2 regions of the Arthrobacter sp. E1SS-5 genome follow, and region 1 is predicted to be linked to the other one. Evidence: predicted binding sites of a transcription regulator. Region 1 holds the regulator's gene; the other holds the start of a gene.

Evidence for each region. Region 1 encodes Rex, which represses fermentation and respiration genes when NADH is low (regulators of the CRP and FNR family bind a similar motif). Its sites were predicted from a motif close to CTTGTGAANNNNTTCACAAG; they were not measured.
Region 2: the regulator Rex is predicted to act here: its motif matches at 2,960-2,979, upstream of ACIGJD_RS11645 (glyceraldehyde-3-phosphate dehydrogenase).

What each region holds. Positions count from the first base shown of each region.
Region 1 is NZ_CP172703.1:3,499,228-3,514,221, reverse strand. It holds gene ACIGJD_RS16465 (bifunctional aldolase/short-chain dehydrogenase) at 1-227, shown strand, start outside; gene ACIGJD_RS16460 (rhamnulokinase) at 224-1,693, shown strand; gene ACIGJD_RS16455 (acetylxylan esterase) at 1,749-2,768, shown strand; gene ACIGJD_RS16450 (glycoside-pentoside-hexuronide (GPH):cation symporter) at 2,818-4,143, shown strand; gene ACIGJD_RS16445 (3-deoxy-7-phosphoheptulonate synthase) at 4,380-5,501, shown strand; gene ACIGJD_RS16440 (helix-turn-helix domain-containing protein) at 5,656-5,868, shown strand; gene ACIGJD_RS16435 (30S ribosomal protein bS22) at 6,020-6,118, shown strand; gene ACIGJD_RS16430 (HAD family hydrolase) at 6,197-7,015, opposite strand; gene ACIGJD_RS16425 (glutaredoxin family protein) at 7,094-7,348, shown strand; gene ACIGJD_RS16420 (redox-sensing transcriptional repressor Rex) at 7,359-8,063, shown strand; gene ACIGJD_RS16415 (hypothetical protein) at 8,138-8,959, opposite strand; gene ACIGJD_RS16410 (YceI family protein) at 9,178-9,726, opposite strand; gene ACIGJD_RS16405 (histidine phosphatase family protein) at 9,924-10,604, shown strand; gene ACIGJD_RS16400 (TlpA family protein disulfide reductase) at 10,658-11,218, shown strand; gene ACIGJD_RS16395 (cytochrome c biogenesis CcdA family protein) at 11,236-11,991, shown strand; gene resB (cytochrome c biogenesis protein ResB) at 11,991-13,790, shown strand; gene ccsB (c-type cytochrome biogenesis protein CcsB) at 13,790-14,875, shown strand.
Region 2 is NZ_CP172703.1:2,504,965-2,519,958, forward strand. It holds gene ACIGJD_RS11635 (HNH endonuclease family protein) at 41-856, opposite strand; gene ACIGJD_RS11640 (hypothetical protein) at 983-1,192, opposite strand; gene ACIGJD_RS11645 (glyceraldehyde-3-phosphate dehydrogenase) at 1,266-2,708, opposite strand; gene ACIGJD_RS11650 (TspO/MBR family protein) at 3,011-3,544, opposite strand; RNA gene rnpB (RNase P RNA component class A) at 3,589-3,975, opposite strand; gene ACIGJD_RS11660 (YaaA family protein) at 4,032-4,796, shown strand; gene ACIGJD_RS11665 (zinc ribbon domain-containing protein) at 4,836-5,573, opposite strand; gene ACIGJD_RS11670 (Nif3-like dinuclear metal center hexameric protein) at 5,664-6,587, opposite strand; gene msrA (peptide-methionine (S)-S-oxide reductase MsrA) at 6,689-7,213, shown strand; gene cysK (cysteine synthase A) at 7,278-8,213, shown strand; gene epsC (serine O-acetyltransferase EpsC) at 8,253-8,837, shown strand; gene gndA (NADP-dependent phosphogluconate dehydrogenase) at 8,921-10,357, opposite strand; gene ACIGJD_RS11695 (FadR/GntR family transcriptional regulator) at 10,603-11,328, shown strand; gene ACIGJD_RS11700 (hypothetical protein) at 11,524-11,814, opposite strand; tRNA gene ACIGJD_RS11705 (tRNA-Val) at 11,907-11,982, opposite strand; gene ACIGJD_RS11710 (NAD-dependent protein deacetylase) at 12,076-12,996, opposite strand; gene ACIGJD_RS11715 (peroxiredoxin) at 13,003-13,497, opposite strand; gene ACIGJD_RS11720 (DUF3052 domain-containing protein) at 13,494-13,913, opposite strand; gene aceE (pyruvate dehydrogenase (acetyl-transferring), homodimeric type) at 14,339-14,994, shown strand, end outside.

The DNA of each region.
Region 1 (14,994 bases):
GCTCCGGTATCTTCGCCGGCGGCTGGGGCGCCAAGCGCGCCGCGGTCTACGGCGTGGAGGAGGAGAAGCTCGGCGAGTACTACGCCCAGCGCACCCTGCTCAAGCGCGAAGTCCTGCCCGAGCACGTGGCCAACGCCGCCGCCGTCCTCACCAGCAACGAGCTGTCCCACACCACCGGCCTGCACATCCCCGTGGACGCCGGGGTGGCCGCAGCCTTCCTCCGATGAGTACGTCTGTTTCAGGTGTCGACGGCGGCGTGTTTGCCGCCGTCGACATCGGCGCCTCCTCCGGCCGCGTGATGCTGGGACGGGTTTCCCCGGCTGGGGCGGCGCTGGAAACCGTCCACCGGTTCCCCAACGGCGTGGTGGAGCACGACGGCGGCCTCCGCTGGGACTTCGACGCCCTGTACGCGGAGGTGCTTGAGGGCCTGCGTGCTGCCGCCACGGTGGCGGCGGTGCAGGGCGAAACCATCGCGAGCATCGGCATCGACACCTGGGCCGTGGACTACGGCCTGGTGGACGATGCCGGGAAACTGGTGGCGCAGCCGTTCAGCTACCGCGACGACCGCAGCCGCACCGCCGTCGACACCGTGCACGGCACGCTGGACCCGGCGCGCCTGTACCAGACCACAGGGCTGCAGTTCCTGCAGTTCAACACCATCTACCAGCTGGCCACCGAGCAGGACCTGGACGGGCTGCAGGCGCTGCTCATCCCGGACCTGATCGCCTTCCTGCTCACAGGGGCGCGCCGCACGGAGGCTACCAACGCCTCCACCACGGGACTGTTCGACGCCGTGGCGGGGGAGTGGGCCACCGAGTTCTTCACTGCCCTGGGCCTGCGGAAGGACCTGTTCCCGCCGCTGATCCAGCCCGGCGAAGCCTACGGGGACCTCCTGCCGGACGTAGCCGCGGCTGTCGGCCTTCCGGCGGAAACCGCGGTGGTGGCGGTCGGCTCCCACGACACCGCCTCCGCCGTCGCCGCAGTTCCCGCCGGGGATGAGGCCTTCGCCTACATCTCCTCCGGCACCTGGTCCCTGGTTGGCCTGGAACTGAAGCGCCCCGTCCTCACCGAGGCCAGCCGGGAAGCGAACTTCACCAATGAACGCGGCGTGGACGGCACCATCCGCTACCTGCGGAACGTGGGCGGGCTGTGGCTGCTGAGCGAATGCCAGCGGACGTGGGCCGGCGAAGGTTTTCAGCCGGACCTTGCCGCCCTCCTGGCTGCCGCCGCGGCACTTCCCGCCGGCGGGCCGCAGATCAATGCCGATGACCCGCACTTCATCGCCCCGGACAACATGCCCGCGCGCATCCGTGCCGCTGTGCGGCATGCCGGTGCGGACCTGGGTGATGACCCCGCGGCCATCACGCGCTGCATCATGGACAGCCTCGCGGCAGGTTATGCCCGGACCATCACGGCCGCGGAGCGCCTGGCCGACCGGCCCGTGGAGGTGGTGCACGTGGTGGGCGGCGGCTCGCAGAACGCCCTGCTCTGCCAGCTGACCGCCAACGCCACCGGTAAGCCTGTTATCGCAGGACCGGTGGAAGCCACTGCCCTGGGCAACGTACTCGTCCAGGCCCGAGCCGCCGGCGCAGCTACTGGCGGCCTGCCGCACCTGCGCAAAATCGTGGCGGCCGGAACCACCCTGCGCCGCTTCGAACCGCTTGTCAGCGTTCACCAGGGGTACGTGCAGTAGAAATGGACGAACTCACCCGAGGCCGCCACACAACCTAAAACAGAACAGGACAACGATGCCCCTCTTCGACCTTCCCCTGGCACAGCTGCGCAGCTACACCTCCGAGGTCACGCCGCCGGAAGACCTGGACGCGTTCTGGGATGCCACCCTGGACGAAGCCTGCGCCTTTCCGCTCAATGCGACCTTCGAGCCGGTGGAAAACTACCTGACGGTCATCGACACCTTTGACGTCACCTTCTCCGGCTTCGGCGGCGCACCGGTCAAGGGCTGGCTGCACCTGCCCGCCAACCGGGACGCCGGTGCCCGGCTTCCGGTGGTGGTCAACTACATCGGCTACTCGGGCGGCCGCGGCCTGGTGAACCAGGACACGCGCTGGGCGCAGGCCGGGTACGCTCACTTCATCATGGACACCCGCGGCCAGGGGTACGGCGGCACGCTGGGACACACCGCGGATCCGCACCCGTCAGCCGGGGACGTGGCGCACGCCGGCCTCATGACCAGGGGCATCACCAGCCGCGAGGACTACTACTACCGCCGCGTGTATGTGGACGCGTTCCGCGCCGTGGAAGCCGCGCAGGCCCACCCCGCCGTCGACGCCGCCAAAGTGGTGCTGGCCGGCGTGAGCCAGGGCGGGGGCCTGGTGGTGGCCACGGCGGGGCTCACCGCCGGAAGGCTCGACGGCGTCATCGCCGCGCTGCCCGACGTTCCGTTCCTGCAGGACTTCCCCCGCGCCATCGACATCACCCCGCGCGGGCCGTACCCGGAGATTGCCCAGTTCCTGGCCCGGCACCGGGACCGCTATGACGACGCCCTGGCCGTCCTCAACTATTTCGACGGCGTCAACCTGGCCCGGTATGCCACGGCGCCGGCCCTGTATTCGGCTGCCCAGATGGACGATATCTGCCCGCCGTCCACCGTCTTCGCCAGCTTCAACGCCTATGGCTCCGGGACATCCGCCGCATCCGCCACGGGAGCTGCCAAGGAGATCGAGGTGTACCGGTTCAACAACCACGAAGGCGGCCAGGAGCACCAGTGGATCCGGCAACTGGTGTTTCTGCGCAAGATTCTGGGGTAGATTCCTGTTCGGGTGAGAAAGCGGTTTCTCACCTTGGGGACAGGAAAAAATGAAGCCATTGAACAGGGTCGCGATCGTAGGCTACGGCGCCGGCGACGCGGCCAACAGCATGATCATCAGTACTGCCAACATGTTCCTGCTGGTCTACTACACCGACGTGGCCGGGATCGGAGCGGCGGCTGCCGGCACCCTGCTGGTGGTTGCGCGGGTGTTCAACGCCTTCACGGACATTGCTGCCGGCAGGATCGTTGACCGTTTCCACAGCCAGCGGTGGGGAAAGTTCCGGCCCTTCCTGCTCTTCGGCTTTGTTCCGCTGGTGCTGGGCGTGGCTGTATTCCATGTGCCCGACGTCGAGCCAGGCCTGAAGCTGCTCTACGCCTACTGCACCTACTTCCTGGTCTGTCTTGCCTACAGCCTGGTGAATGTCCCCTACGGCTGCCTGGTGGGCGCCATGACCCAGGACCCCCGTGACCGGGCCAGGCTGGCCGGAGCGCGGACCATCGGCGGCCTGTCGGTAGGGGCGACGCTTGGGTTCTTCGTGGCACCGCTCCTGGGCAGGGGCGGGGACGTCCAGCAGATCTTCACCGTGATGACGCTGGTCTTCGCGGTGCTGGGCTCCGGCCTGTACGTGTTCACTGGGACCGCCTGCCGGGAACAAGTTGCCGGCAGCGTTCCCAAAATCACCTGGCGCCAAACCACTGACGCGCTCAGGGTCAATTCGCCGCTGGTGGTCCTGTGCCTCAGTTCCGTACTGCTGGTGACCGGCAACTCCGCCACCGTGGCGGCGCAGTTTTACTACCTGCGCGATGTCCTGTCCCGCCTGGACCTCTTTCCCCTGATGGCGGCAACGCAGGTGGTCATTACCCTGGCGCTTGCCGTGCTGATGCCGCGCCCGGTCAACAGATGGGGCAAGAAGGCAGTGTTCGCCGCCGGCTGCATGCTCGGCGCCGCGGGTGGACTCGTGGTTTTCCTGGCGCCGGCAGAAGCCCCCTGGCTGGCGGTGGCCGGGATGGTCCTGGCCCAGCTTTCGGCCGCGACGGTAAGCATCCTCACCTGGGCACTCATCGCGGACACTGTGGAATACGGGGAGTGGAAAACCGGCGTCCGGGTGCAGGGCATCAACTACGCCCTCCTGGCGGCCACCCGGAAGCTGGGCATGGGCTTCGGCGGCGGATTGGTCGCCTTCGCGCTGGCGTGGGGCGGCTATTCCTCGTTGGTCCAGGAGCAGGCGGCACCGGCGCTCACGGCGATCCGCGCCGCCGCCGGACTGCTGCCGGCCGCGCTGGTGCTGGCCGCCGTCGTGATCATGTCCTGGTATAGGCTCACGGACCAGAAGCACGCCGAACTGGTGGCAGGTCTCCAGAAGTCCCGATGAAGCGAATATGACGGACGCTGATTTTGCGGCTGGGCGCACCCGGGTTTATGGTCTCTTTCATGACTAACCGTTGGTATGCGTATTTTTCGTTGGCTCTGGAGGGGCCCGCGTCTAACTGACACGCATCCAGCATTCCTTCAGAGCCAACAGGGCAGAGATTATTCTCTGCCCTTCGCCGTTTCTCCGGCGGGTTCTGAAATCCGGGCCCGCTTCCCACCTGGAACAGGACCCCGAACATGAGCACCGCAACAGCAGCAGCCCCCGCCACCGAGACCAAGTCCACGTCGAACCTGCGGGTCAGTGAATTCACCCCGCTGCCCACCCCATCGGCGCTCCTCACCAAACTGCCCCTGGACGCCCGGGCTGCTGCCGTCGTCGAACGTGGACGCGATGAGGTCCGCGCCATCATGGACGGCGTGGACGACCGCCTGCTGGTCATCGTGGGTCCCTGTTCCATTCACGACCCCAAGGCAGGGCTGGAGTACGCCCGCCGGCTGGTCAGCCAGGCCGAAAAGCACAAGGAAGACCTGCTGATCGTCATGCGGACCTACTTCGAAAAGCCGCGCACCACGGTGGGCTGGAAGGGCCTGATCAACGATCCCCGCCTGGACGGCAGCCACGACATGGTCACCGGCCTCCGCACGGCCCGGCAGTTCCTGCAGCAGGTCACCGCACTGGGCCTGCCCACCGCCACCGAATTCCTGGAACCGATCAGCCCCCAGTACATGGCCGACCTCATCTCGTGGGGCGCCATCGGTGCCCGCACCACCGAAAGCCAGATCCACCGGCAGCTTGCCTCCGGCCTGTCCATGCCCATCGGCTTCAAGAACGGGACCGACGGCGGCCTGCAGGTGGCCATCGACGCGTGCGGGGCCGCGGCGGCGGCCCAGGCGTTCCTTGGAATCGACGGCGAGGGCCGGGCCGCGCTGGTGGCGACCGCCGGAAATCCGGACACCCACGTCATCCTCCGCGGCGGCCGCAAGGGGCCCAACTACTCAGCGGCCGACGTCGAGCGGGCCTCCAGCGAACTGGCGGGCAAGGGACTGAACCCGCGCCTCATCGTCGACGCCAGCCACGCCAACAGCGGCAAGAGCCACCACCGTCAGGCCGAGGTGGCACTGGAAATCGGCGCGCAACTGGAGGACGGCGGGACCGCGGCGCGCGCCGTGGCCGGCGTCATGCTGGAAAGCTTCCTGGTGGCCGGGGCCCAGAACCTGGACGTCGCGGAACACGCGGCAGGGCGCTCGGAACTGGCCTACGGCCAAAGCGTCACGGATGCCTGCATGGACTGGGACGTTACCGCGTCCGTCCTGGAGCAGTTGGCGGCATCGGCACGGAAGCGCCGGGAGTCGAATTAGGGGACGAAATAGGGGACCCACTACTTTCACATCTGCCACAGGAACATCTAGAGTATCTATCTAGGTGGTTGGTGGATGGCTCAGCATCGGAACACCGCATTGGCACGTACCTGGGGTCACTGTTGTCCATCCGTCAGCAAAGGAAAATAGGGAAATGTCGGCAGAACAGAACTTCTCCAACGCGAAGTTCCTGACCGTGGCTGAAGTAGCCGAGGTCATGCGCGTCTCCAAAATGACTGTCTACCGGCTGGTGCACTCGGGCGAAATGCCGGCAGTGCGCTTCGGCCGCTCCTACCGGGTCCCCGAGAACGCCGTTGAACAGTACCTCAAGGGTGCTGTCGTGGACGGCCACACCGAGACGGCCTGAGGCGGCCTGTCCTGAGCCGCTCCTGATAGGCGGTACCCTGTTAAGGAACGTTTTACGTCATTGTAAGAATCTGTCAGTTGTTCAGTTCGTAGCTTTGTCCACGGACATTCTCCATCAGACAGGTACTGCATCTAGTTTGTAAGGAACTTTCGTGGGTTCAGTTATTAAGAAGCGTCGCAAGCGTATGGCCAAGAAGAAGCACCGCAAGCTGCTTCGCAAGACCCGTCACCAGCGCCGCAACAAGAAGTAGGAATACTTCGAACAGCGTGGAAATGCCCGTCGCCTTCCGAGGCGGCGGGTATTTTCTTTAACCGGGCGGCTTCCCTGGCTAGGCCCGCGGGCCGCGCATCCGGGCGAATCCCTTCCAGAGGCCGTAAATGGCACCGCCAAAAGTGGCTGCCTTAAGGCCGAAGGTGGCGGCGCGGCGCCCGGCGCGGAAGTCGTAGACCGGCCAGTTGCGGTCACGGGCGTGGCGGCGCAGCTTGGCATCCGGGTTGATGGCAACGGGATGCCCCACCAGCGACAGCAGCGGGACGTCGTTATAGGAGTCGCTGTAGGCCCAGCAGCGCTTGAGGTCCAGGCCTTCCTCGTCGGCGATGGCCTGGACGGCCACGGCCTTGGCTGAGCCGTGCAGGATGTCGCCCACCAGCCGGCCGGTGTACATGCCGTCCGACACTTCGCCCACCGTCCCCAGCGCTCCGGTCAGCCCCAGGCGGGTGGAAATCACGGTGGCCACTTCAATGGGCGTGGCGGTCACCAGCCAGACGCGGCGGCCCACCCTGAGGTGCTGTTCCGCCAGTGCCTTGGCCCCCGGCCAGATCCGCGACGCAATCATTTCGTCGTAGACCTCTTCGCCCAAGGCCTTGATGTCGTCAACGGTGATTCCTGCGGCCAGCGTCAGGGCAGAATCGCGCACGGCATGGACATCGTCGATGTTTTCCCCGCGCGCCACGAACTTGAATTGCTTCCATGCGAAGCCGGCGGCCTGGACCAGGGTGAATGCTCCGCGCTGGTGCATCTTCCGCGCCACATGGAAGAGGCTGGCTCCGCGCATCAGGGTGTTGTCCACGTCGAAGAACGCCGCTTCGCCTGGCTGCGGCTCGGCAACCGGGCGCGTGACTACGGCGACGTATTTCTCCTCGGGCATGGACTTGAGTCTAGTCAATCCAGTGGCCTGCCGCCGTCGGCGTCACCGGCAGCATGCGAACGGCGATACCGTTAAGCCATGGCTACACCCCGCGTCGTCCTGGTCACCAAAGCTGACTGCCACCTTTGCGCAGACGCGCGCGACGCCGTCCGCCGGGTCACTGCCTCATTGGGCCTCACCTGGAGCGAAGAGTTGGTGGACAACCAGCCCGAGCTGCGTGAGCGCTACGCCGAAGAGATCCCGGTGGTGCTGGTGGACGGCGTGCAGCGCGACTTCTGGAAGATCGACGAAACCCGGCTGGAACGCGTGCTGCAGCGCGCCATGGCCCAGTAGGGGAGTGCCGGTGACCTCCCTGGATCCAACGCCGCAGCCCCTCCCCGACCTTCCTGACGCCACCGGCTCTACCCCCAAGCAGATACCACCCGCCGCCGTAGCCCGGCTGACGCTCTACCTCCGTGCCCTGAACACCCTGCTCGCGGAGGGCGTTGAGCGCGTTTCCTCCGAATCACTGGCGGAGGCCTCCGGCGTCAGTTCCTCAACCCTGCGCAAGGACCTCTCCTACGTGGGATCGTACGGAACCAGGGGCGTGGGCTACGAGGTGCAGTACCTCAGCCGCCATATCGCCGCCGCACTTGGACTGACGCACGACTGGAAAGTGGCCATCGTTGGGGCCGGCAACCTGGGCAAGGCGCTGGCGCGGTACGGCGGCTTCGAGTCCCGCGGGTTCGACGTCGTGGCCATTTTCGACGCCGACCAGATGGTGGTGGGCAGCGAAGTGGGATGGCTGCGGGTCAGCGACGTGGCGGACCTCGAAACAGTCCTGCACCGGACCGGGGCCAACATGGTGGTGCTCGCGCTTCCGGCCGCTGTGGCCCAGGGCGTCTGCGACCGGGTGGTGGCGGCAGGCGTGCACAGTGTCCTGAGTTTCGCACCGGTGATGCTGCAGGTTCCCGATGGCGTCAACCTGCGCAAAGTGGACATGGCCACGGAACTCCAGATCCTGGCCTATCACGCCCAGCGGGCACAGACGCCCGGCCAGACAGCCTAGGCGCTGGCTTAACGCAGGCGGCCCGGGAAGCATTGCTGCTTCCCGGGCCGCCAGCTTGCCGGCAGAGGTACTGGTTACCGCCCGTAAGGGTTGCCGAACCCACCGGAGTACGGGTTGGCGAAAGGCTGCTGCTTTCGGAAGTACGGGGCAGCTGCAGGCAGGTAAAGCAGCACGATGGCCACGATGCCCAGGACAGTTCCCAGCGTTCCGATGGAGGGGACCCCAAACAGGCCGAAAATGGACAGGGCCGCGAAAACTGTTCCCAGGATCCGGGCCCAGTTCCTGCCCTTGCGGATGAAGAAGGCCACCAGCAAGTAGAGCGCTGCACCGATGATGCCGAATACCACCAGCGTGCCGGCAATGAAGCTCTTCATGCTGTCGTAGCTGATGTCTGTCCCGCTGGAGCGCATCTGCTGTTCAAAAAGCTGCCGGAGCTCTGGGCTGTCCAGCTGGGTGAGCCCGAGGATCATGCCGATGACGAAGATCACCCCCGATGCAATGAGCAGCCAGAAGGAGATGTTCACCAGTTGGGGAACGCCGTTGCTTCCGGCCGGCTGCGGCTGCTCAGAGGGGTACTGGCCGTAAGGGGACTGTCCATACGGCTGCTGCCCATAGCCGGGAACCTGGGAGGCGTTCTGCCCATACTGGGATCCCTGCGACCCATACTGCGGCGCGTTCTGGCCGTACTGCGGGGCATTCTGGCCATATTGCGGCGCTGCCGGCGGCTGCGACCCGTACTGGGGCTGGTTCTGACCGTACTGCGGAGCGTTCTGGCCGTACTGCGGCGCGTTTTGGCCGTAGCGCGGTGGCTGGGCTCCGGACTGGTCGTTGCTGGATTGTCCGTTGCTGGTGCGCGGGTCTTCGGACCCGGGAGGCGGGACGGGAGGAGTACTCATGGGCGTTCCTTCTGAAGGGTCGGGATCCAGGTAGGCTGCCGGGAATCGGTCCTCAGCCTTCCCCCCAGCATGGCTTAAGTCCACCGTACCCCCGGCGGGGGGCGTTGTGGATGATTCGGGAGGTGTCGATGCACGGCGTTTGCCGTTGTATGTTTGCCCGTTAAACACGGCACCCCGGCCGTGCCGTGCGGGCGGGCCGGGGTGCCGTGAAGGGGGAATCAGGCTGCGGGAGCGATGAAGGCGAGCTCCAGGTTGATGGCCACCTTGTCGCTGACCAGCACGCCGCCGGTTTCCAGGACGGCGTTCCAGGTCAGGCCGAAGTCCTTGCGGCTGATGGTGGTCTCGGCGGAAACGCCGGCGCGGGTGTTGCCGAACGGGTCCACGGCCACGCCGTTGAACTCGGTTTCCAGGGTCACGGGACGGGTAACGCCCTTGATGGTCAGGTCGCCGGTGAGTTCGTAGCTGTTGCCCTTGGCGGCCAGGCCGTTGGAAACGAAGGAGATCTCGGGGAACTTCTCCACGTCGAAGAAGTCTTCGCCCTTGACGTGGCCGTCGCGATTGGCATCGCCGGAGTCGAAGCTGGCGGTCTTGATGGTGGCGTTGATCTTCGAAGCGGCCACATCCTCGGCGAGGTCAAGCGTGGCGGCGGCTTCGGTGAACTGGCCGCGGACCTTGCTGATGCCCGCGTGGCGGACGGTGAAACCGATCTCGCTGTGGGAGTTGTCCAGGGTCCAGGTGCCGGTGGTGACGTCTGCGGGAAGTGCCATGATGTTGCTCCTTATATAGCTGTACCTGTAGAGATGTTGAAGCTTCATAAGTTGAAGTCTCAACTAACTTGCTGCATCCAGTATAAACATGTATTTGCATCTTTTGTTCCCGTGTCCGGAACATTTCTTCAAAAACTTCAGTTCTACTTGGTGTAGAAGATTTCGGATCGCGCGCCATCTTTGAGAAACTGGTAAACATGCCCCAAGCCACTGTCCATCTGCTCCGCCACGGCGAGGTCCATAATCCCGACGGCGTTCTCTATGGGCGGCTCCCGGATTTCCACCTTTCTGAGCTGGGCCAGGAGATGGCCCGGATGCTTGCGGAGCACTTCCGGCAGCGCGCTGAGCACGGGGCCCGCATCACCTACCTGGCCGCTTCGCCGCTGGAGCGTGCGCAGGAAACTGCACGGCCGACGTCGGAAGCCCTGCAGCTGCACATCCACACGGACGCACGGATCATCGAAGCCGAAAACTACTTCGAGGGCATGAAGGTCACCAAGGGTGAACTGCGCCGGCCCCGGCACTGGCCGCACCTGGTCAACCCGCTGCGCCCGTCCTGGGGCGAGCCGTACAAGCAGCAGGCGGCAAGGGTGGCAGCCGCGGCGCAGGACGCGCGCCGGAAGGCGATTGAACTCGCAGCGGGCGACTTCGGCACCGAAGGCCCCGAGGCCATCCTGGTCAGCCACCAACTGCCCATCTGGGCCACCCGCCTGACCGCGGAAGGGCGGCCGCTGTGGCACGATCCCCGCAAGCGCGAGTGCACCCTGACCTCCGTTACGTCCCTGGTGTTCGACGATGCCGGCTCGCTATTGCGGGTTGAGTACAGCGAACCCGCAGCATCCCTTCTTCCCGGTGCCGCCAGCACCCCTGGAGCCTAGTAGTGAGCAACAACAACCTTCCCTCGCGCCGCGGCCTGCTCGCCGCCGGCGGCATGGCCCTGACCGCGCTGACCCTTGGCCTGTCCGGCTGCGCGCAGGAGGACGCACTGGCCAAGCAGGCAAAAGCGGGGGACAACAAGAATTACGTTGCCGGTGACGGCTCCGTGACCGAGTTCGCCGCCGCGGACCGCAAGGAAGCCGTGCAGATCCAGGGTGCCCTCTTCAACGGCGCCGCTGTCACCCCGGCCGACTTCCAGGGAAAGGTGAGCGTCCTGAACTTCTGGTTCGCAGCCTGTGCCCCCTGCCGCGTGGAAGCGCCGCTCCTGGAGGCGCTGCACCAGGAGTTCAAGGACCAGGGCGTCCAGTTCTTCGGCGTCAACCTCCGCGATGAGAAGCCCACGGCCGAGGCGTTCGAAAAGACGTTCAACCTGACCTACCCCAGCTTTAACGACAAGGACGGCGGTGTCCTGCTGTCCGTGTCCGGCCTGGTGCCGCCCGGAGCCGTGCCCACCACGCTGGTCCTGGACAAGCAGGGGCGGGTGGCCTCCCGCGTCCTCGGCGAGATCGAGAAGGGCACCCTGAAGGCCCTCATCACCGCCGCCGTGACGGAATAGGGACAGGCCGGGACCCCGTGAACAGCCCCTTCGCCGAAGCCATCCTGAGCGGCTCCCTCCTGCTGGCCATCCCGGTGGCGCTGCTAGCCGGACTGGTCTCCTTCCTTTCGCCCTGCGTCCTTCCTCTGGTCCCCGGCTACCTGGGATACGTCACCGGCCTCAGTGGCGTGGACCTGCAAAAACAAAAGCGCGGCCGGATGCTGGCCGGCATCGGATTGTTCGTCCTGGGCTTCTCCGTGATCTTCGTCCTGCTGGGCGGCGCGTTCGGCCAGCTGGGCACCCTCATCACCGGCAGCCAGAACGCCTGGATCACTCAACTCCTGGGCATCCTGGTGGTCATCATGGGCATCGTGTTCATGGGCGGCTTCAGCTGGCTCCAGCGGGACGCGAAAATTCACGCGAAACCGCCGGCCGGCCTTTGGGGCGCACCGCTGCTGGGCCTGACCTTCGGGCTGGGCTGGGCGCCGTGCATCGGCCCCACCTACTCAGCCGTGCAGCTGCTGAGCCTCTCCGGCGGGTCGTCAGCCGCCAAGGGCGCGTTCCTGGCCTTTGTGTACAGCCTGGGGCTGGGCATTCCGTTCCTGCTGATCGCCCTGGCCCTGCGCCGGGGGATGGGCGTGATGGCGTTCTTCCGCAAGCACCGGCTGGCCATCCAGCGGACCGGCGGCGGAATCCTGGTGGTCCTGGGGCTGCTGATGGCCACCGGCGTGTGGGGTGCCTGGGTGACCGGGCTGCAGTACTGGTTCCAAACCGACGTGAAGTTGCCGATCTGATGAGCGAGCGTGTGAAGGTAAAAAAGAAGCAATCCGCCCCTGTCGCCGAGGCGAAGGCCCAGGCCGCCCTCCCGGCGCTGGGACTCAAGGGCATGCTCCGGTGGGCCTGGACCCAGCTGACCAGCATGCGCACCGCGCTGTTCCTCCTGCTGCTCCTCGCCGTCGCCGCCGTTCCCGGGTCGCTGTTCCCGCAGCGCCCGGCCAACCCGGCCACGGTGACGCAGTACATCAAGGACCACCCGGAGTACGGCAAGCTGCTGGACTCCCTCCAGCTGTACGACGTCTACTCCTCCGTGTGGTTCTCGGCGATCTACCTGCTGCTGTTCATCTCACTGATCGGCTGCGTGGTGCCGCGCGCCATCGCCCATTACAAGGCCATGCGCTCCCAGCCGCCGCGTACTCCGCAGCGCCTGTCCCGGCTGCCGGAATACGGCACCATGGTGATTCCCTCAGGCGCAGGCATCCCGGCGTCGGACGCCATCAACGGTGCCGCGGGGCTGCTGCGCAAGCGCGGCTACCGGGTTGAAGTGCGGGATGCCGACGGCGCCCTGCCGTCCCTGGGTGCCGAGCGCGGCTTCCTGAAAGAAGTGGGCAACCTGGTGTTCCACACCTCGCTCATCGGCGTGCTGGTGTCCGTGGCCGCCGGCGGCCTGTTCGGCTACAGCGGCCAGCGCATCCTGGTGGAAGGCGACACCTTCGTCAACACCCTGGTGGGCTACGACCAGTTCAACCCGGGCACCAACTTCCAGTCCAGCCAACTGCAGCCGTACTCGCTCCAACTGGACAAGTTCAACATCACCTTTGACCGTGAGTCCAAGGGCAAGTTCGGCCAGCCCATCGACTTCGCCGCCACCGTGACCACGAAGGAAAACCCGGACGCCCCTCCCAAGCAGGAGATCCTGAAGGTCAATGACCCTGTCAGCCTGGGCGGCACCAGCATCTACCTCACCGGCAACGGCTACGCGCCCGTGGTGACCATCCGCGACGGCGCCGGAAACGTGGCCATGCAGGGGCCGGTGGTGGCCAAGCTACAGGGCCAGAACTACTACTCCTCCGTGGTGATCAAGGTTCCGGACGCCCAGCCGGACCAGCTGGGATTCGTTGGCTTCTTCCTCCCCACCGCGTTCGTTAATGACAAGAACGTGTCCTTCAGCGCCGATCCCGAACTGTTCAACCCGCAGCTGACCCTGAACTCGTACTACGGCGACCTGGGACTGAACAAGGGCGCGCCGCAGAACGTCTTCGAACTCGACGTCAAAAACCTCACCCCGCTCAATGCACGGAACCTGGCGGCAGGCGGCATCACGCTGGCCCCCGGCTCCACCTACACCCTGCCCGACGGCAAAGGCAGCATCAGCTTCGACGGCGTGAAGCGCTACATCGGCGTGGACATCCACCACAACCCCGGACAGGCATCCGCCCTGGTGTTCGCCCTGCTGGCCGTGGCCGGGCTGATCCTCTCGCTGTACGTCAACCGCCGCCGCGTCTGGGTCCGCACCGGTACTGCCGCAGACGGCCGCACCATGGTGGAGTACGGTCTCCTGGCCCGCGGCGAGGACCACCGCCTGGCCGGGGAAGCAGCGGCGCTCCGTAAGCTCTTCACCACGGAGTGGCAGCTGCCTGAAGACGGTGACTCCGAAGGCGCCGCGTCTGAAGGCGCCGCTCCGTCCCAGCAAACTCCCAGCCGGACAGGCGATAATGTCGCAGGCTCCGTCGATACTGCCGCAGGCTCCGCTGAAACTGCCGCCGGCTCCGTCACCACCCCAGCAGGCCCCACCGGGCCCGAAAAGGACCAGTAATGCCATTTGGAATCAACGAAACCATGGGCCAGTACAGCGAACTCTTCATGCTGCTGGCGGCCGGTACCTACACGGTGGCCTTCATCGCCTTCGCCTGGGACCTGGCCAAGAGCAGCAAGGCGCTGCGCGCCGTTGACGCCAAGGCCGCCAAGGCAGGGACCGCCACCAAGGTTCCCGTAGCCGCAGGAGTGGGTGCAGGCTCTGCCGGGGCCCGCCTGGACGGGCCTGCCGACCGTGCCGAGCGCCCGTCGTCGTCCGCCAAGGCCGGCGTTGCAGGAACCGGCGGTGTGGTAACGGCCGACGGCGACATGAAGTACGCCACGGAGCGCCGGGTTCCGGCGCGGGTTGCCGTAGCCCTGACCATCCTCGCCGCCGTCATCCACGGCGCCGGCGTGGTCACCCGGGCCCTCGGCGCGGGCCGCGTGCCGTGGGGCAACATGTACGAATTCCTTACCACGGGCGCGTTCCTGGTGGCGGCGGTGTTCCTGCTCTCGCTGATCCGCCGCGACCTCCGCTTCCTGGGCACCTTCGTGGTGGGCCTGGTCATCATCATGATGGTGGCCGCTTCGGTGGCCTTCTGGACCCCTGTGGGCCACCTGGTTCCCGCCCTGCAGAGCTACTGGCTGGTCATCCACGTTTCCATCGCGGTGCTTTCCTCGGCCCTGTTCACCCTGACCTTCGCCATGTCCGCCCTGCAGCTGGTGCAGTCCCACCGGCAGAAGACCGTGGCAGCCGACGGCGCCGACAAGCTCGGTTTCATGCGCCTGGTGCCCTCCGCCCTGAGCCTGGAAAACCTGTCCTACCGCATCAACGCCATCGCCTTCATCGGCTGGACCTTTACCCTCATGTTCGGTGCCATCTGGGCGGAGAAGGCCTGGGGCCGGTTCTGGGGATGGGACACCAAGGAAGTGTGGACGTTCGTTATCTGGGTTGTCTACGCCGGCTACCTGCACGCGCGTGCCACCCGTGGCTGGACGGGAACCCGCGCCGCATGGCTGTCGATCGTGGGCTACCTCTGTGTGATCTTCAACTTCACCATCGTGAACACGTTGTTCAACGGGCTTCACTCCTACTCCGGCCTCTAAACTTCGCCTTTTTGCCGGCCGGTTTTTCGGGCCTTAAGACCTGACTTCGGCTGCCATGGGGTAATTGAGCGCCATATCGCCATTCGATGTAGCAACAGGGGTGTTCCCGGGTCCCGCGG
Region 2 (14,994 bases), 990 kb from region 1:
CTGATACGGAAAGGCCCGCGCCCCCTCGAAAGGGCGTTGCTCAGCGGGCCGTGGCGGGCTGCTGGACCCTGATGGTCTGCTGCTGCGGGCAGGATGCGAGGACCCGTTTCATGGCGTCCTTTTCAGCCGCCGTCACCCAGAGCCCGTAGGCCGCCTTTACCGAGATTTGGCGTGCAACATAATGGCAGCGGATGGCCGTGTTTTTCGGCAGCCAGGTGGCCGCATCCCCCGCGCTTTTTTGCTGGTTGGCAGCGCCGTCGGCGGCAATAAGGTTCAGGGGGTCGTTGGCCAGGCTTTGGCGTTCCTTCGGTCCCAGCCCCTGGGCTCCCTTTTGCCAGGCATCGCCCAGTGCTACCACATGGTCGATTTGGACGGCGCGGCTGCTGTCGGAACCGCGGCGGAAGTCCAGGTCCTGGCCCGTGTAGGGTTCGCGGAAGTGCCCGGCCGTTACCTTGCACGTGGATCCTTCGGTGAAGACCACATCAGCGAGGTCCCTGCGCAGGATGTCATTGCGGGTGTCGCAGCCGTTCCGGTCAACATCGAGCCAGGCCTGGCCGAAAGCCTCCCGGCTGTAATCGGTGTTCGGTGCCCGGCCCTTTACGGCGAGGCCCTCCAGCGCCGAGGCAGCGGTCCCCGGCGGTACGGCATGGGGCTCCTGCACCGGTTTCATCCACGCAGCGTCGAAGACAGGTGCCTCCGTTGGTCCCTGCTGCGCAGGCCCGGCCGCGGCGAACTGGCCGGCGGTGAAGAACCAGAAAAGCGCTGCCAGGATGGCAGCAGCCGCTGTGATGAGCATTGCCCACGCCTGCCGGGAACGGCGGCGAACGCGGCGGTAGGCAGACCAGCTGATGGTCACGGGGTGGACGGCGGAAGGGAATAGTCGGGCACCCCACGAGCCTAGGACGAAGGGCACGTCCGGCCGTTGATATCCACACTGTTGGGGACGAGTGATGGGTCACACGGCCGGGCGGCCAGTCCGTGGTTACTGCTCCCGGGTGACCCTTCGAAGGTCCTCCTCGGCGATGGCCAGCAGTCCCTCCAACTGGCGTACCCGCTCGTCGGAAACATCGCCGGTCTTCTGCCCGGCGCGGGCCCGTTCCAGCAGCCGGACGGCTTCCTTATGGTTGGCCTTGGCTACGTCCAAGGCGTGTTCGAGGGTGGTTTCGTGCTGAAGAGTCGATTCGTTGTCCATGCCACCAGTGTGGTCCCGATTCCCGACTGATTCCAGAGAACCAGCCGGGAATTCGCAGGACGTGACGGACTCGTTAGACAGCGATCGCGGCCAGCGCGGCGGCGCTTTCCTTGGCGGGGAACGACGGCGGGTTGACGCCTGCCATCTCCTCCATGACCCGGACCACCTGGCAGCTGTAGCCGAACTCGTTGTCGTACCAGACGTAGAGGACCAGGTTCTTGTCCGTGGACACGGTGGCCAGGCCGTCCACGATGCCGGCGCGGCGTGAACCGACGAAGTCGGTGGAGACGACCTCGGGCGAGTCGATGTAGTCGATCTGCTTGCGCAGGTCCGAGTGCAGCGACATCTCGCGCAGGTAGTTGTTCACCTCGTCCTTGGTGGTTCCGTTCTCGAGGGTGAGGTTCAGGATGGCCAGTGACACGTCCGGGGTGGGGACACGGATGGAGCTTCCGGTGAGCTTGCCCAGGAGCTCGGGCAGGGCCTTGGCCACAGCCTTGGCGGCGCCGGTTTCGGTGATAACCATGTTCAGCGCTGCGGAACGGCCGCGGCGGTCGCCCTTGTGGAAGTTGTCGATCAGGTTCTGGTCGTTGGTGAAGGAGTGGACGGTCTCCACGTGGCCGTGGACCACGCCGAACTTGTCGTTGATGGCCTTCAGGACCGGGGTAATGGCGTTGGTGGTGCACGAAGCCGCGGAGACGATCTTGTCCGAATCCGTGATGTCCCGGTGGTTGATGCCATGGACGATGTTCTTCAGTTCACCCTTGCCTGGAGCGGTCAGCAGGACCCGGGCAACGCCCTTGCTCTGCAGGTGCTGGCCCAGCCCCTCGGCGTCGCGCCAGCGGCCGGTGTTGTCCACCACCAGGGCGTTGTTGATTCCGTAGGCCGTGTAGTCGATGGTGGCGGGGTCGTTCGAGTAGATGACCTGGATCCGAACGCCGTTGGCCGTGATCGTGTTGGCTTCCTCGTCGATCCGGATGGTGCCCTCGAAGGAGCCGTGGACAGAGTCGCGGCGCAGCAGGCTGGCGCGCTTGGAGAGGTCGTTGTCGGAGCCACGGCGCACCACGATGGCGCGCAGGCGCAGGCCGTGGCCGCCACCAGCCTTTTCGATGAGGAGGCGTGCCAGGAGCCGTCCGATGCGGCCAAAGCCGTAGAGCACAACGTCGGTGCTGGTGCGGTCGTCGCCGCCCCGCTTGCCTACGATCTCGGCCAGTTCGGCCCGCAGGAATTCTTCAAGGGAGGCGCCATTGCCTTCTTCCTTGAACTTCTGGTTCAACCGGGCGATGTCGATCGCGGCGGCGCCCAGCTCAAGCCCGGCCAGGGTGTTCAGCAGCGGTGCGGTCTCCTCCAGGAGCAGCTCGTCCTTGGCCATCCGGCGCGCAAAGCGGTGTGCCTTGAGGATGTTCATGGTGGACTTGTTGATCAGGCTCCGACCGTGGATGCTGGTCACCACGTTGTTTTCACGGTACAGCCTGCCGATGACCGGAATCATGGCCTCGGCAAGGGCCTCCCGGCCCATCCACGTATCAAGACAAGAATCAGACGTCTGGCTCACAGAAATACCTTCCTCGGTTCAGCCGTGTACGTCCTCGTACACGGATGTAGGCCACCTGATGATGTCCAGGGGCACCGGCACCTGCAGGGATTTCCCCCAGGCACCTGGATCGCGTGCAAAGAAAAACCGCCGGCTGCGAACGCAACTTTCGGCGGTAGAACTCCTGCGTCCGGGATCAATTCTAATTTGGCCCGCTCCGGGGAACACGCTTGCACTGCGTGAAATCACTCACACGGCTCCATCGCGCCTGCAGTGCCGGCAGCGGCTCAATTGTGGATAGCCGAGTACAGGTTCAGGCTGGCGGAAAACACCAGCCAGGAAAAGTACGGCAGCACCAGGTAACCGGCGGCGGCGTCCACCGGTCCGAACTTGAGGATGAGGAACCCCAGGGTTGCGGTGAGGGCACAAATGACCACAAAGGCAGACCACAGGGCCACCGCTCCGAGCATTGGGTACAGCGCGAAGAAGGTCACCGGCCACGCGGTGTTGAACAGCAGCTGCGCTGCATATCCAACCAGGGTGCCTCCGGTGAGCCCGCCCTTGCGCCAGACCAGCCAGGCAGCAGCAGCCACGCCGGCATAAAGGACCATCCACGTGGCCCGGAACATCCACGACGGCGGCATCCACGGCGCTTTCAGCGACGTTGCGTACCAGCCGTTGGAGTTGAGGGCGATCGGAACCGAGGCGAGCACCCAGGCCAGGGCGGAAAGGCCAAGGAAACCGGCCAGCGCAATGCCTTGGAAACGGGCGCCGGGAACATCCGCAGCGGATGCGGGGCGGGGTGGGTGAATTACGGGCACGGTTCAGCATCCCCGACGAGTTGTCCGTGGTCAAACACGGTTTGCGGATGGGACAGCCGGTACGCCGGGTTCTGTTCTCCCCTTCCGTTACCGGAAATGGGAGCGACGGCCATCCATCTACGAGTACCGTTGCCGGCACCCTCCAGCGGCCTACCCGGACACTCGGGCGGGCAGCCCTCGAACGTGTCCTGTCTGGCCTTGCTCCGGGTGGGGTTTACCTAGCCTTCCCGGTCACCCGGAAAGCTGGTGGTCTCTTACACCACCGTTTCACCCTTACCTGCCCTTCCGGCCAAAGCCGGAATGCAGGCGGTCTGTTTTCTGTGGCACTGGCCTGCGGGTTACCCCGAGTGGGCGTTACCCACCACCCTGCCCTGTGGAGCCCGGACGTTCCTCGAGCCACTTGCGTGGCGCGCGGCCGTCTGGCTGTCCCATCCGCATCCAGTCTACCGGCGCCGCCGGCCGTCTTCGTCGCCGGTAGGATCGGACGGTGCTGATTCTGCTTCCCCCTTCCGAAGGCAAGACGCCCGCGCTGAGGGGTTCCGCCGTCGACTGGTCCACCCTGGGCTTTCCGGAGCTCAACCCATACCGGGCCAAGGTCCTTGAGGCATTGGGGACGGTCAGCGCGCACCAGGACGCCCTCGCCTTGCTGGGCGTGGGCGCATCGTTGCGTGACGACGTCGAACGCAACACGCGGCTGCACGCCGAACCGGCGGCGCCGGCACACAGCATCTATTCCGGCGTCCTATACGACGCCCTAGGCTACCGGACCCTGACGAAGGCCCAGCGACGCAAGGCCGATGAGTCGGTTCTGGTGATCTCTGCGCTGTGGGGAGCCCTGCGCTTTGGCGACAGCGTTCCCGCGTACCGATTGTCCATGGGAACGGCCTTGCCCGACCTCGGCCGGCTGGCTCCCTTCTGGAAGGGGCAGCTCGGCGATACTTTGGGCGCCGCCGCCCAGGGACACCTGCTGGTGGACTGCCGCTCCAGCACTTATGCCGCCGCGTGGGCTCCCCCGCCGGAACAGACGGTCTCCGTGAACGTCTTCACCGAGACCAGCGGAGTCCGCAAGGTGGTGAGCCACTTCGCCAAGCACACCCGCGGCGAACTAGCGCGGCACCTGCTGGTGCGCCGGGGAAAGACCCCTGCCGCGCCGTCGGACCTGCTCAAAGCTGCCCGCGAAAAGTGGGATGCCGAACTCGTACCGGGCACCGCCCGCAAGCCGCACGCCCTCAACATCATCCTGCCGGGCTGACCTGCCACGCTGTTGTAGCCGGGAAAGGCTACCGCGCGCTCAGGACCACTCGTCGGAGCGGACCAGGATGGCGCCGGAGTCCGGGCAAAAGACGATCTCGTCGGAAGCTGCAGCCTTGATCTCGGCGAGGTCGCCGGGACTGAGCTTCATGCCGGAGGCTTCCGAGGTGCCGTGGAAGAGCCGCGCCGCGCCCACTCCGCGCTTCGCCAGGGTCTTTTCGTAGACCGCCAGCATGGCCGCGTCCAGGCCGCCAGCGAAGTCGGCGCGCTGGGAGCGCAGCCCTGCGGCTTCGGTTTCCACCTCGGTGAGGGCAGCATCCAGTTCAGCGCGGATGGTGCCAAAGGAGCCTTGAATGTCATCGACGATCTGTTGCTGGGCCGTCTGGCGCTCCCGCAGCGATTCGAGCCGCTCCATGACTTCCAGCTCCGCGTCCTCAAGGTCCGAGCGCCGCTTGTTCAAGGATGCGATGTCCTTTTGCAGGGCCACCAGGTCCTTCGAAAGGCCGGTGCCGCTGTTGAGCCTGGCCTCGTCGCGTTCGATCCGCGAGGCAACCTGTTCCACGTCGGCCTCCGCCCGTTTCAGCTCGGCCTCCGCGTCGTGCACGGCTACTTTGGCCGCGCCCAGTTCACCGTTCGCTACGGACAGCGCGGCTTCAAGGTCTTTGATGCGGGGATCGTTTTCCAGTGTCCGGCGGCGGTTGGCGAGGCCCTTCAGCCGGGCGTCGAGCCCCTGCAGTTCGAGCAACTTCAACTGTTCCGCCGGTGCTGCCTTGGCCACTGTTACCTCCGCTGGATTCCTTCCGGCCTGGACCGGGCGCCGAACCGGCGCTTCCTAGACTCTAGCGCCTGGCGGGCTCCTACGGCTTGCTTAGCCAGGGGTCAGGATGAAGTCCCAGGGATCGGTGTTGGTGGTGCTGACGCGGATCTCCACATCATGGCCCTGGTCAGCCAGGACGTTGCCCAAAGCTGCCGCCGCGGCAGGCAGCCAGAGCCACTCGCTGGCGAAATGCGAGACATCCACCAGGTAGGGCCGCCCGTTGAGGGCAGCCTCGCGCGCCTCGGACGCGGGGTGGTGGCGAAGGTCCGCGGTGACGTAGACGTCGGCGTTGCTGGCCCGCACTTCGGAAAACAGCGAGTCCCCGGCGCCGCCGCACACCGCGATGCGCCGCACCAGCCCGTCCTTGTCTCCTGAGACACGCACTCCCCCTGCCACGGACGGAAGAATCCCGTAAACGCGTGCCGCGAAGTCACCCAGGCTCATGGCTTCGGCGAGGTCGCCCACCCGGCCAATGCCTTCCTCCGGCAGTCCGTTGGCGGCAGTGGTGAGCGGGGCTGCGTCCTGGAGCCCCAGGGCGTCGGCCAGGACGTCGGAAACACCTCCGACGGCGGAGTCCCCGTTGGTGTGCACGGTCAGCAGTGCCGTCCCCGACTCGATGAGCCGGTGGACGGCCCGGCCCTTGGCGGACGTGGCGGCCACCGACGTGACGCCCTTGAGCAACAGCGGGTGGTGCGTGATGAGCAGCTCGGCTCCCCACTCAACGGCTTCCTCGATGACTTCCAGCGTGGGATCCACTGCGAACATCACCTTGGACACGGCCGCAGACGGGTGGCCTGCCACCAGTCCCACCTCGTCCCAGCCTTCCGCCAGCGACTCCGGCCACAGTTCCTCCACTGCCAGGAGCAGCTCAGCCAGGGTGGGAGCGTCGGCGGAACCGGCCGGAGCCGGCGTGTCGGCGGAGGGTTCGCCGTCGTGATCTGCCTTGCCGGTAGCGTCGGTGTCCACAGGTTCCATAGTCTTAGTTTTACCCCATCGGCTTCAGACCGCCGCAGTTTGTGCCGTGCGCGCCAAGGGCCGCGGGGAATGATCCGGCGCCGCCAACCATTGAAGAGGTCATGAAAACTTTTGTTCTGGGCGGAGGGTGCTTCTGGTGCCTTGACGCCGTCTACCAGAAGACCAGGGGCGTGACCTCGGTGGTATCGGGCTACACCGGCGGCCATGATCCCGAGCCCGACTATTACTCGGTCTGCAGCGGAACGACCGGGCACGCCGAGGTTGTGGCGGTGACCTTCGATGAGGAGGTCATCCCGGCCGAAGTCGTGCTCGATATGTTCTTCGCCCTGCACGACCCCACCACCCTGAACCGCCAGGGTTACGACGTGGGTACCCAGTACCGTTCCTCCATGTTTTACGAAACCGACGAGGAGAAGGTCCTGTTCGAGGAAGCGATCGAACGCAACCAGGCCCTGTGGCCGCACCCGATCGTCACCGAGGTCAGCCGCCTGCCCCGGTTCCATGTTGCGGAGGAATTCCACCAGAACTACTACGCCAAACACCCCGAGCAGGGGTACTGCCAGGTGATCATCAACCCTAAGCTGGCCAAGGCGCGGAAATATTACTCTGCATGGCTTAACGCTTAGCCACCGTTTCACGGCCTCGTTAGGCTGACCTCAGTATTCACCCCTTAGAGATAGGCGTATGTACATGGCACGGATCTATGACGATGTGACGCAACTGGTCGGCGGGACCCCGCTGGTCCGGTTGAACCGGCTCAGCGAGGGGCTGGACGCCACCGTTGCCGTGAAGCTGGAGTTCTACAACCCGGCCAACAGCGTCAAGGACCGCATCGGCGTTGCCATCATCGACGCCGCTGAAAAGTCGGGCGCCCTGAAGCCCGGCGGCACCATCGTCGAAGGCACGTCCGGAAACACCGGAATCGCCCTTGCCATGGTGGGTGCTGCCCGCGGCTACAAGGTCATCCTGACCATGCCCGAGACCATGTCCACGGAACGCCGGGTCATGCTGCGCGCCTTCGGTGCCGAAATCGTCCTTACCCCGGGATCCGAGGGTATGCGCGGTGCCGTCGAAAAGGCCCAGGAGATCGTGGCCAACACCGAAAACTCCATCTGGGCGCAGCAGTTCGCCAACGAAGCCAACCCGGAGATCCACCGCAAGACCACCGCTGAGGAGGTCTGGGCCGATACCGACGGCGCCGTGGACATCTTCGTTGCCGGCATCGGCACCGGCGGAACCATCACGGGCGTGGGCCAGGTCCTGAAGGAGCGCAAGCCCGGCGTGCAGATTGTGGCCGTGGAACCGAAGGACTCCGCCATCCTTAATGGGGGCGCCCCCGGCCCGCACAAGATCCAGGGCCTGGGCGCCAACTTCATCCCGGAACTGCTGGACACCAGCGTCTACGACGAGGTCCTGGACGCCACTCTGGAGGATTCTGTCCGCGTGGCCCGTGACCTGGGCGTCAAGGAGGGCATCCTGGGAGGTATCTCCTCCGGCGCCATCGTCTGGGGCGCCCTGGAACTGGCCAAGCGCCCCGAAAACGCAGGCAAGCTGATCGTGGCTGTGGTGTGCGACTTCGGTGAGCGTTACATCTCCACCGTGCTCTATGACGACATCCGCGGCTGATCAGTCCGCTGTCCGCCCGTTTCCTGTAGAAAGAACTTTGTGGGCTTTTTCGCAAGACTGAAGGAAGACCTCGACGCCGCCCGGTCCCATGACCCGGCGGCTCGAGGTTCTTTTGAGAACTTTTTCGCCTATTCCGGCCTGCACGCCATCTGGATCCACCGGCTGACCCACCGCATGTGGCAGAACCCGGCCCTGCGTTTCCCGGCACGGCTCCTGTCCCAGCTGGGGCGCTCCTGGACCGGTATCGAAATCCATCCTGGCGCCACGATCGGCCGGCGGTTCTTTATTGACCACGGCATGGGCGTGGTGATCGGCGAGACTGCCGAGATCGGCGAGGACGTGATGATCTACCACGGAGTGACGCTCGGCGGCCGCTCCCTGGCCAGGATCAAGCGGCACCCCACGATCGGCGACCGGGTCACCATCGGCGCGGGAGCAAAGGTCCTGGGTCCAATCACCATCGGCCGCGACAGTGCCGTGGGCGCCAACGCAGTGGTGGTCAAGGACGCGCCGCCGGAGTCGATTGTGACTGGTGTCCCCGCTAAATGGCGGCACCGCGATGCGCAGCGGGAAACCAAACCCGCAGTGGATCCTGCCGAGTACGACATCGAATACCGGATTTAACCCGTTTCCGAGCACTGACAAAGGCGGGCAGTTCCACCGGGAAACCGGGGAACTGCCCGCCTTTTGCTTTACGGCAGCAGCTCCTAGTGCGTGTCCACCGCTTCAACCTCGGACTTGTCCTCGCCCCACAGGGTGTGGAAGGTACCTTCGGTGTCGATGCGTCCGTACGTGTGTGCACCGAAGAGGTCGCGCTGGCCCTGGATCAGGGCGGCGGCTACGCGCTTGCGGCGCAGGCCGTCGTAGTAGGCCAGCGATGAGGAGAACACCGGGACCGGGATGCCGAGTTGGACGGCCGTGGCGACGACGCGGCGCCAGGCCGGCAGGGCGTCGGCGATGGCCTTGGTGAACGCCGGGGCGAACAGCAGGTTTGCAGGCTTCTCGTCAGCCGCGTAGGCCTTGGTGATGTCCTTGAGGAGCTCGGCGCGGATGATGCAGCCGGCGCGCCACAGGGAGGCGATTTCGTCCAGCTTCAGGTCCCAGCCGTATTCCTTGGCGGCGGAAGTCAGCATGTCCAGGCCCTGGGCGTAGGAGACCAGCTTGGAGGCGTAGAGGGCCTGGCGGACGTCCTCGACGAACGTCTCCGGGATCTCGACGGTGGCCTCATTGCCGGCCAGGAGTTCCTGGCCCAGCTTGCGCTGTGCGGCCTGGGAGGAGAGGGCGCGGGCAAAAACGGATTCGGCGATGCCGGAAACCGGCGAGCCAAGTTCCAGCGCGGAGATAACGGTCCAGCGGCCGGTGCCCTTCTGGCCGGCGGCATCAACGACGACGTCGACGAACGGCTTTCCGGTCTTGGCATCTACGTGGCCCAGGACCTCGGCGGAGATTTCGATCAGGAAGGAGGACAGCTCCCCCTTGTTCCAGTCGGAGAAGATCTTTGCCTGCTGGGCAGGCTCGATGCCTGCGCCGGAGCGGAGCAGGTCGAAGGCTTCGCCGATGACCTGCATGTCGGCGTATTCGATGCCGTTGTGGACCATTTTGACGAAGTGTCCCGCACCGTCGGTACCGATCCACGCGCAGCAGGGCTCGCCGTCGACCTTGGCGGAGATCTTTTCCAGCAGCGGGCCGAGTGCCTTGTAGGACTCCTTGGAGCCGCCGGGCATGATGGACGGGCCGTTCAGTGCGCCCTCCTCGCCGCCGGAGACACCGACGCCCACGAAGTGCAGGTCCTTCTTGGCCAGCGCCGCTTCCCGGCGGCGGGTGTCCTCGTAGTGGGAGTTGCCGGCATCGATGATGATGTCGCCCGGCTCCAGCAGCGGCTCCAGCTGCTCGATGACAGAGTCCACGGGCTTGCCGGCCTTTACCATGATGAGCACGCGGCGCGGCTTCTCCAGGGAGTCAACCAGTTCCTGCAGGGTCTCGGTCCGGATGAAGTCACCCTCCGAACCGTGCTTTTCCAGCAGCGCGTCCGTCTTCTCCACCGACCTGTTGTGCAGGGCAACCGTGAACCCGTTGCGGGCCAGGTTGCGGGCCAGGTTGGCGCCCATGACGGCGAGGCCGGTGACACCGATGTGTGCAGACATCAATAACTCCAATTCATTGTTCGCCTCCGGCTGCAGGCTTCCATGGCGGAAAGTCACCGGGGCTAATCAGGGGGTCGGAATAAAGCATATATATTCTGGCGGTGACGCGAAAGTAACGTCCGCGCCGTGGAACCCTATTTGTGTCGGTGCCAGTCTAGGACTACCGCCCTGGTCTCTGCCGCTGAGGTCCGGCGGCGCACTTCCCGCTGGCAGACACGGAGTTTCCAACAACTAGGCTTATCAGCATGACCAGCAGCCTCCACCACCGTGCCATCGAAAACCTTGGCACCCGGATTATCTCTGGGGAGCTGCCCGCCGGCCACGTCATGCTCGCCGAGCAACTTGAGGATGAACTGAAAGTTTCCCGTTCCGTAATCCGGGAAGCAGTCAGGGTCCTGCAGTCGCTGGGGCTGGTGGAAACAACCAAGCGGGTGGGCATCCGGGTGTTGCCGTCAAGCCGCTGGAATCCCTTCGACCCGCAGGTAATCCGGTGGCGGTTGGCCAGCGACGCCCGCGGCGCACAGCTGCGTTCCCTTGCCGAACTGCGGGCCGCGGTGGAACCGGCGGCCGCAGAACTGGCAGCACAAAACGCCCCGGCGCCGTTGCGGATGGAGCTCGTGGATGTTGCCCACGCGATGCGGGAAGCCGGGAACAACGGGGAGGTTGCCCGCTTCCTGGAACTGGACATCCGGTTCCACTCGCTGCTGCTTTCGGGTTCGGGCAACGAGATGTTCGCCAACCTTATGGGCCAGGTGGCCGAAACGTTGACAGGCCGTACTGTCCACGGCCTGATGCCGGACCACCCGCACCAGGCCGCGCTGCAGTGGCATGAGGACGTGGCGGACGCGATTGCCAGGGGCGACGCCGCATCTGCCCGGGAAGCGTCCGATCGGATCATGCGCCGCACCATGTCCCAGATGGCCGATACCTGGACGCAACAGCCACGGGTGTTCATCCCCGTCCGACAATAAAGCGGCGCCCTCTGCCGTGGGCAAAGTTCCGCTTCCCTGCCCCAAAGGCCCCGGCTGGCGTCATGAAAGGCGGGCAGCTTTTTGTTTCCGGCAGTTCACGGTATATTCATTCCAGGCCCTCCCCCGCGGCATCCCCCAATAGTCGCGGTGGAGGGTTTTCCAATGCCCGGAACCAGCCCGAATGCCGGCGGGCCCTCAGGCTGCCCCTGCTGCGGATTCCCTCAGCCGCCACCCGCCGCCCACGCCGTCGCGCTGCAGGTACATGGTGGCCAGGGCTGACCTGCTGTTGTTTCCCAGCCTGACCTGCAGCTGCAGGACCTCGACGTCCACGCTGCCGCTGCCCTTTGGCATGCGGCGGCTGGTTTCCCACCAGTTGACTCGCTCGAACCATCTGACCGGCTCGGCACCCACGGCCCATTCCCTGCCCCTGCTCAGCACCGCCGTCGGCATTCCGTCGCTGTCTGTGTGCACTATGACGTGTTCCATTGCTGCAACCTATGGCAAGGGTCAGACAATGGCCCCAGGACGAATGAAAAAACCCCGCTGCCTCCGCCAAGGGCGGGGCAACGGGGTTTGGCTGGTGGGTCCTACCGGGATCGAACCGATGACATCCACGGTGTAAACGTGGCGCTCTACCAGCTGAGCTAAAGACCCAAAACGCGTTGATTCCGGCCGTTCCGCCGCAACCAACGAACATAGACTCTACCGGACTGGAGGCAGGAAACGCGAATCGGGACGGAACCGCGCCTAGAGGGAGGGAAGTTCAGCCGCAAGGTACTGCAGTGCCTGGCTGACCCCCGCCTCGAGCTTGATGGTTGCCCTGTCGTCACCCCGGGTGGCACCCCGGTTAATGATGACCACTGGCTTGTCCTCCTTGGCGGCGTGCCTGACAAACCGCAGGCCGCTCATGACCGTCAGGGACGAACCGGCAACCAGCAGGGCAGCAGCCTGGTCCACCATGGCGTATGAGCGTTCAACCCGGTCCTTTGGGACGTTTTCACCGAAGTAGACGAAGTCGGGCTTCAACGTTCCGCCGCAGGCTGGACAGACCGCCACCACAAAGCTGTCAATGAGGGCTTGGTCTTCCACGGTGGCGTCGGCGTCCGGCGCCATTTCCACCAGGCCGGTTGCTGCAGCCCGCTCCAGGAAATCTGGGTTGAGTTCTTCGAAAACACCGGCAAGGAGCCGCCGCGAGTAGGTACGCCCGCAGTCAAGGCAGATTACCTGGTCATACCTGCCATGGAGATCAACGACGTTGGAGCTGCCTGCGTCCTGGTGCAGCCGGTCAACGTTCTGTGTGATCAGTCCGGTGAGGTAGCCGCGCCGTTCCAGTTCCGCGGCGGAGTAGTGGCCCTGGTTGGGGTCAGCGTGCCGCATATGCGACCAGCCGATGTGGTTCCTGGCCCAGTAACGCCGCCGGTTGTCTGCGTGGCGGACGAATTCCTGGTAAGTCATGGGCGACCGGGGCGGCGAATCCGGGCCGCGGTAATCCGGGATGCCTGAATCGGTACTGAGCCCGGCACCCGTCAGCAGCGCGAACGGGGCGCCGGCGAGCAGGTCACGGACCCGGACCAGCACCTCCAGTTCCTCCCCTGATGGCGGTGCAGGGGGCACCGGCGGCATGCTGGCAAAGCCGGTAAGACCTGTCCCCCGCCGCTGCCCAGGCATGGCGGCTCAGGCCTGCTTCAGGTCCGCCAAGGCGCTGCGGTACTCATTAAAGTCGCGCGCCTGGCCGCGCGGATTCACCACGCTGTAGCGGACCTTGCCTTCGGAGTCGATGATGAAGGTGGCCCGTTTGGCCATACCACTGCCGGCGTCGAACACTCCGTATGCTGCGGCAACCGCGCCATGCGGCCAAAAGTCGGCGAGGAGGTCGAAGTTGTAGCCTTCCTGCGCGGCGTATGCGCGGAGGCTGTACTTACTGTCTACGGACACTGCCAGGACCACTGCGTTCGAGTCCTCGAACATGCGCAGGTTGTCCCGTATTTCGCACAGCTCTCCAGTGCAGATGCCGGAGAAGGCAAAGGGATAGAAAACGAGCGCTACGTTTTGCCCGCGGAAAGATGACAACCGAACAGGCTCGCCATACTGGTTGGCGAGCTCAAAGTCAGGCGCTGCTGCTCCCAGGGCAGGGACAGCTGCAGAAGCGGCCTCAACCGCTGCCGTCATTTGTTCTTCCTGCTGACCAGGCGGGTAGCGCTCCAGTCCTTGGAAACTCCGGCGGAGGTGGTGACATGCAGGCCGGCGGTTGGTGCGGCTTCCTGGATGTCTGCAGGTGAGACGTATCCGTCCCTGCCGGATTTGGGGGTAAGGACCCAGACAACGCCGTTTTCGCTCAGTGTGGTGAGGGAATCCACCAGGCTGTCCACCAGGTCGCCATCGCCGTCGCGCCACCAGAGGATAACGGCATCAGCCACTTCGTGGTCGTCCTCGTCCAGCATCTCGGAACCGGTGAGGTCCTCAATGTCGTCACGCAAGTCGAAATCGACATCGTCGTCGTAACCGAACTCCTGAATCAGATCCCCGTTTTTGAAACCCAATTTTTCCGCCACATTTACCGAAGTGGCGGCGTCGGCCTCGCTCACGTGTTCCTCCAATACCTCATATATGCGGTCTGCATAGTGATTTCCATTACTCCCAGCCAACACCCTTTGCGTCTGTGCTTCAAGCTGCCGCCCCCGGGATTGCGCATATTTTGCGTCACACCCCGGGGCGACAACCCCGTCGCAGGGGCTTTTTGCCACACAAACAGTATGACGAACGAAATACAACTGGAGCACCGGGCCGCAGCTACGCATCGGCTTGCCGTCAGGGCTAGAGTGGCTGATGACAACTATGCCTGCGGGACGACAACCGTGTGACTCCGTGCAGACATAGGAGCGCTAGGAAGCTGCCCGGCACACATGACCGGGCTGTTGTAACCGATACGTCGCACACGGCGTATATACGCCGGGCAGTCACCCTGCCTGGCCTGAGTGCGCCGATTCATGCGCGCAAAGAGAGGTTGGACGTGGCTGCAGGAGAAGATACCTCCCATATCCTCAGCGGGTTGACTAACCAGCTGCCTGATCGTGATCCGGAAGAGACTGCCGAGTGGGTTGAGTCCCTGGATGCGTTGATCAGGGAACAGGGCACCGAGCGTGCCCAATACATCATGCGGAGCCTGCTGCAGCGCGCTGGCGCGCAGAGCGTGGGTGTGCCGATGGTGACCACCACCGATTACGTGAACACCATCCCGGTGGACCAGGAAGCCGAGTTCCCGGGCAACGAGGAATACGAGCGCCGCTACCGGGCGTACATGCGGTGGAACGCCGCGGTCATGGTGCACCGGGCGCAGCGGCCCGATATCGGCGTCGGCGGGCACATCTCCACCTACGCCGGTGCCGCGACCCTGTACGAGGTCGGGTTCAACCACTTCTTCCGCGGCAAGGACCACCCCGGCGGCGGGGACCAGGTCTTCTTCCAGGGCCACGCCTCCCCCGGCATGTACGCCCGGGCCTTCATGGAAGGCCGCCTGTCCGAGGAGGACCTGGACGGGTTCCGGCAGGAAAAGTCCCGTGAAGGCCACGCCCTGTCCTCCTACCCGCACCCCAGGTTGATGCCGCACTTCTGGGAATTCCCCACCGTGTCCATGGGCATCGGGCCGATGAACGCGATCTACCAGGC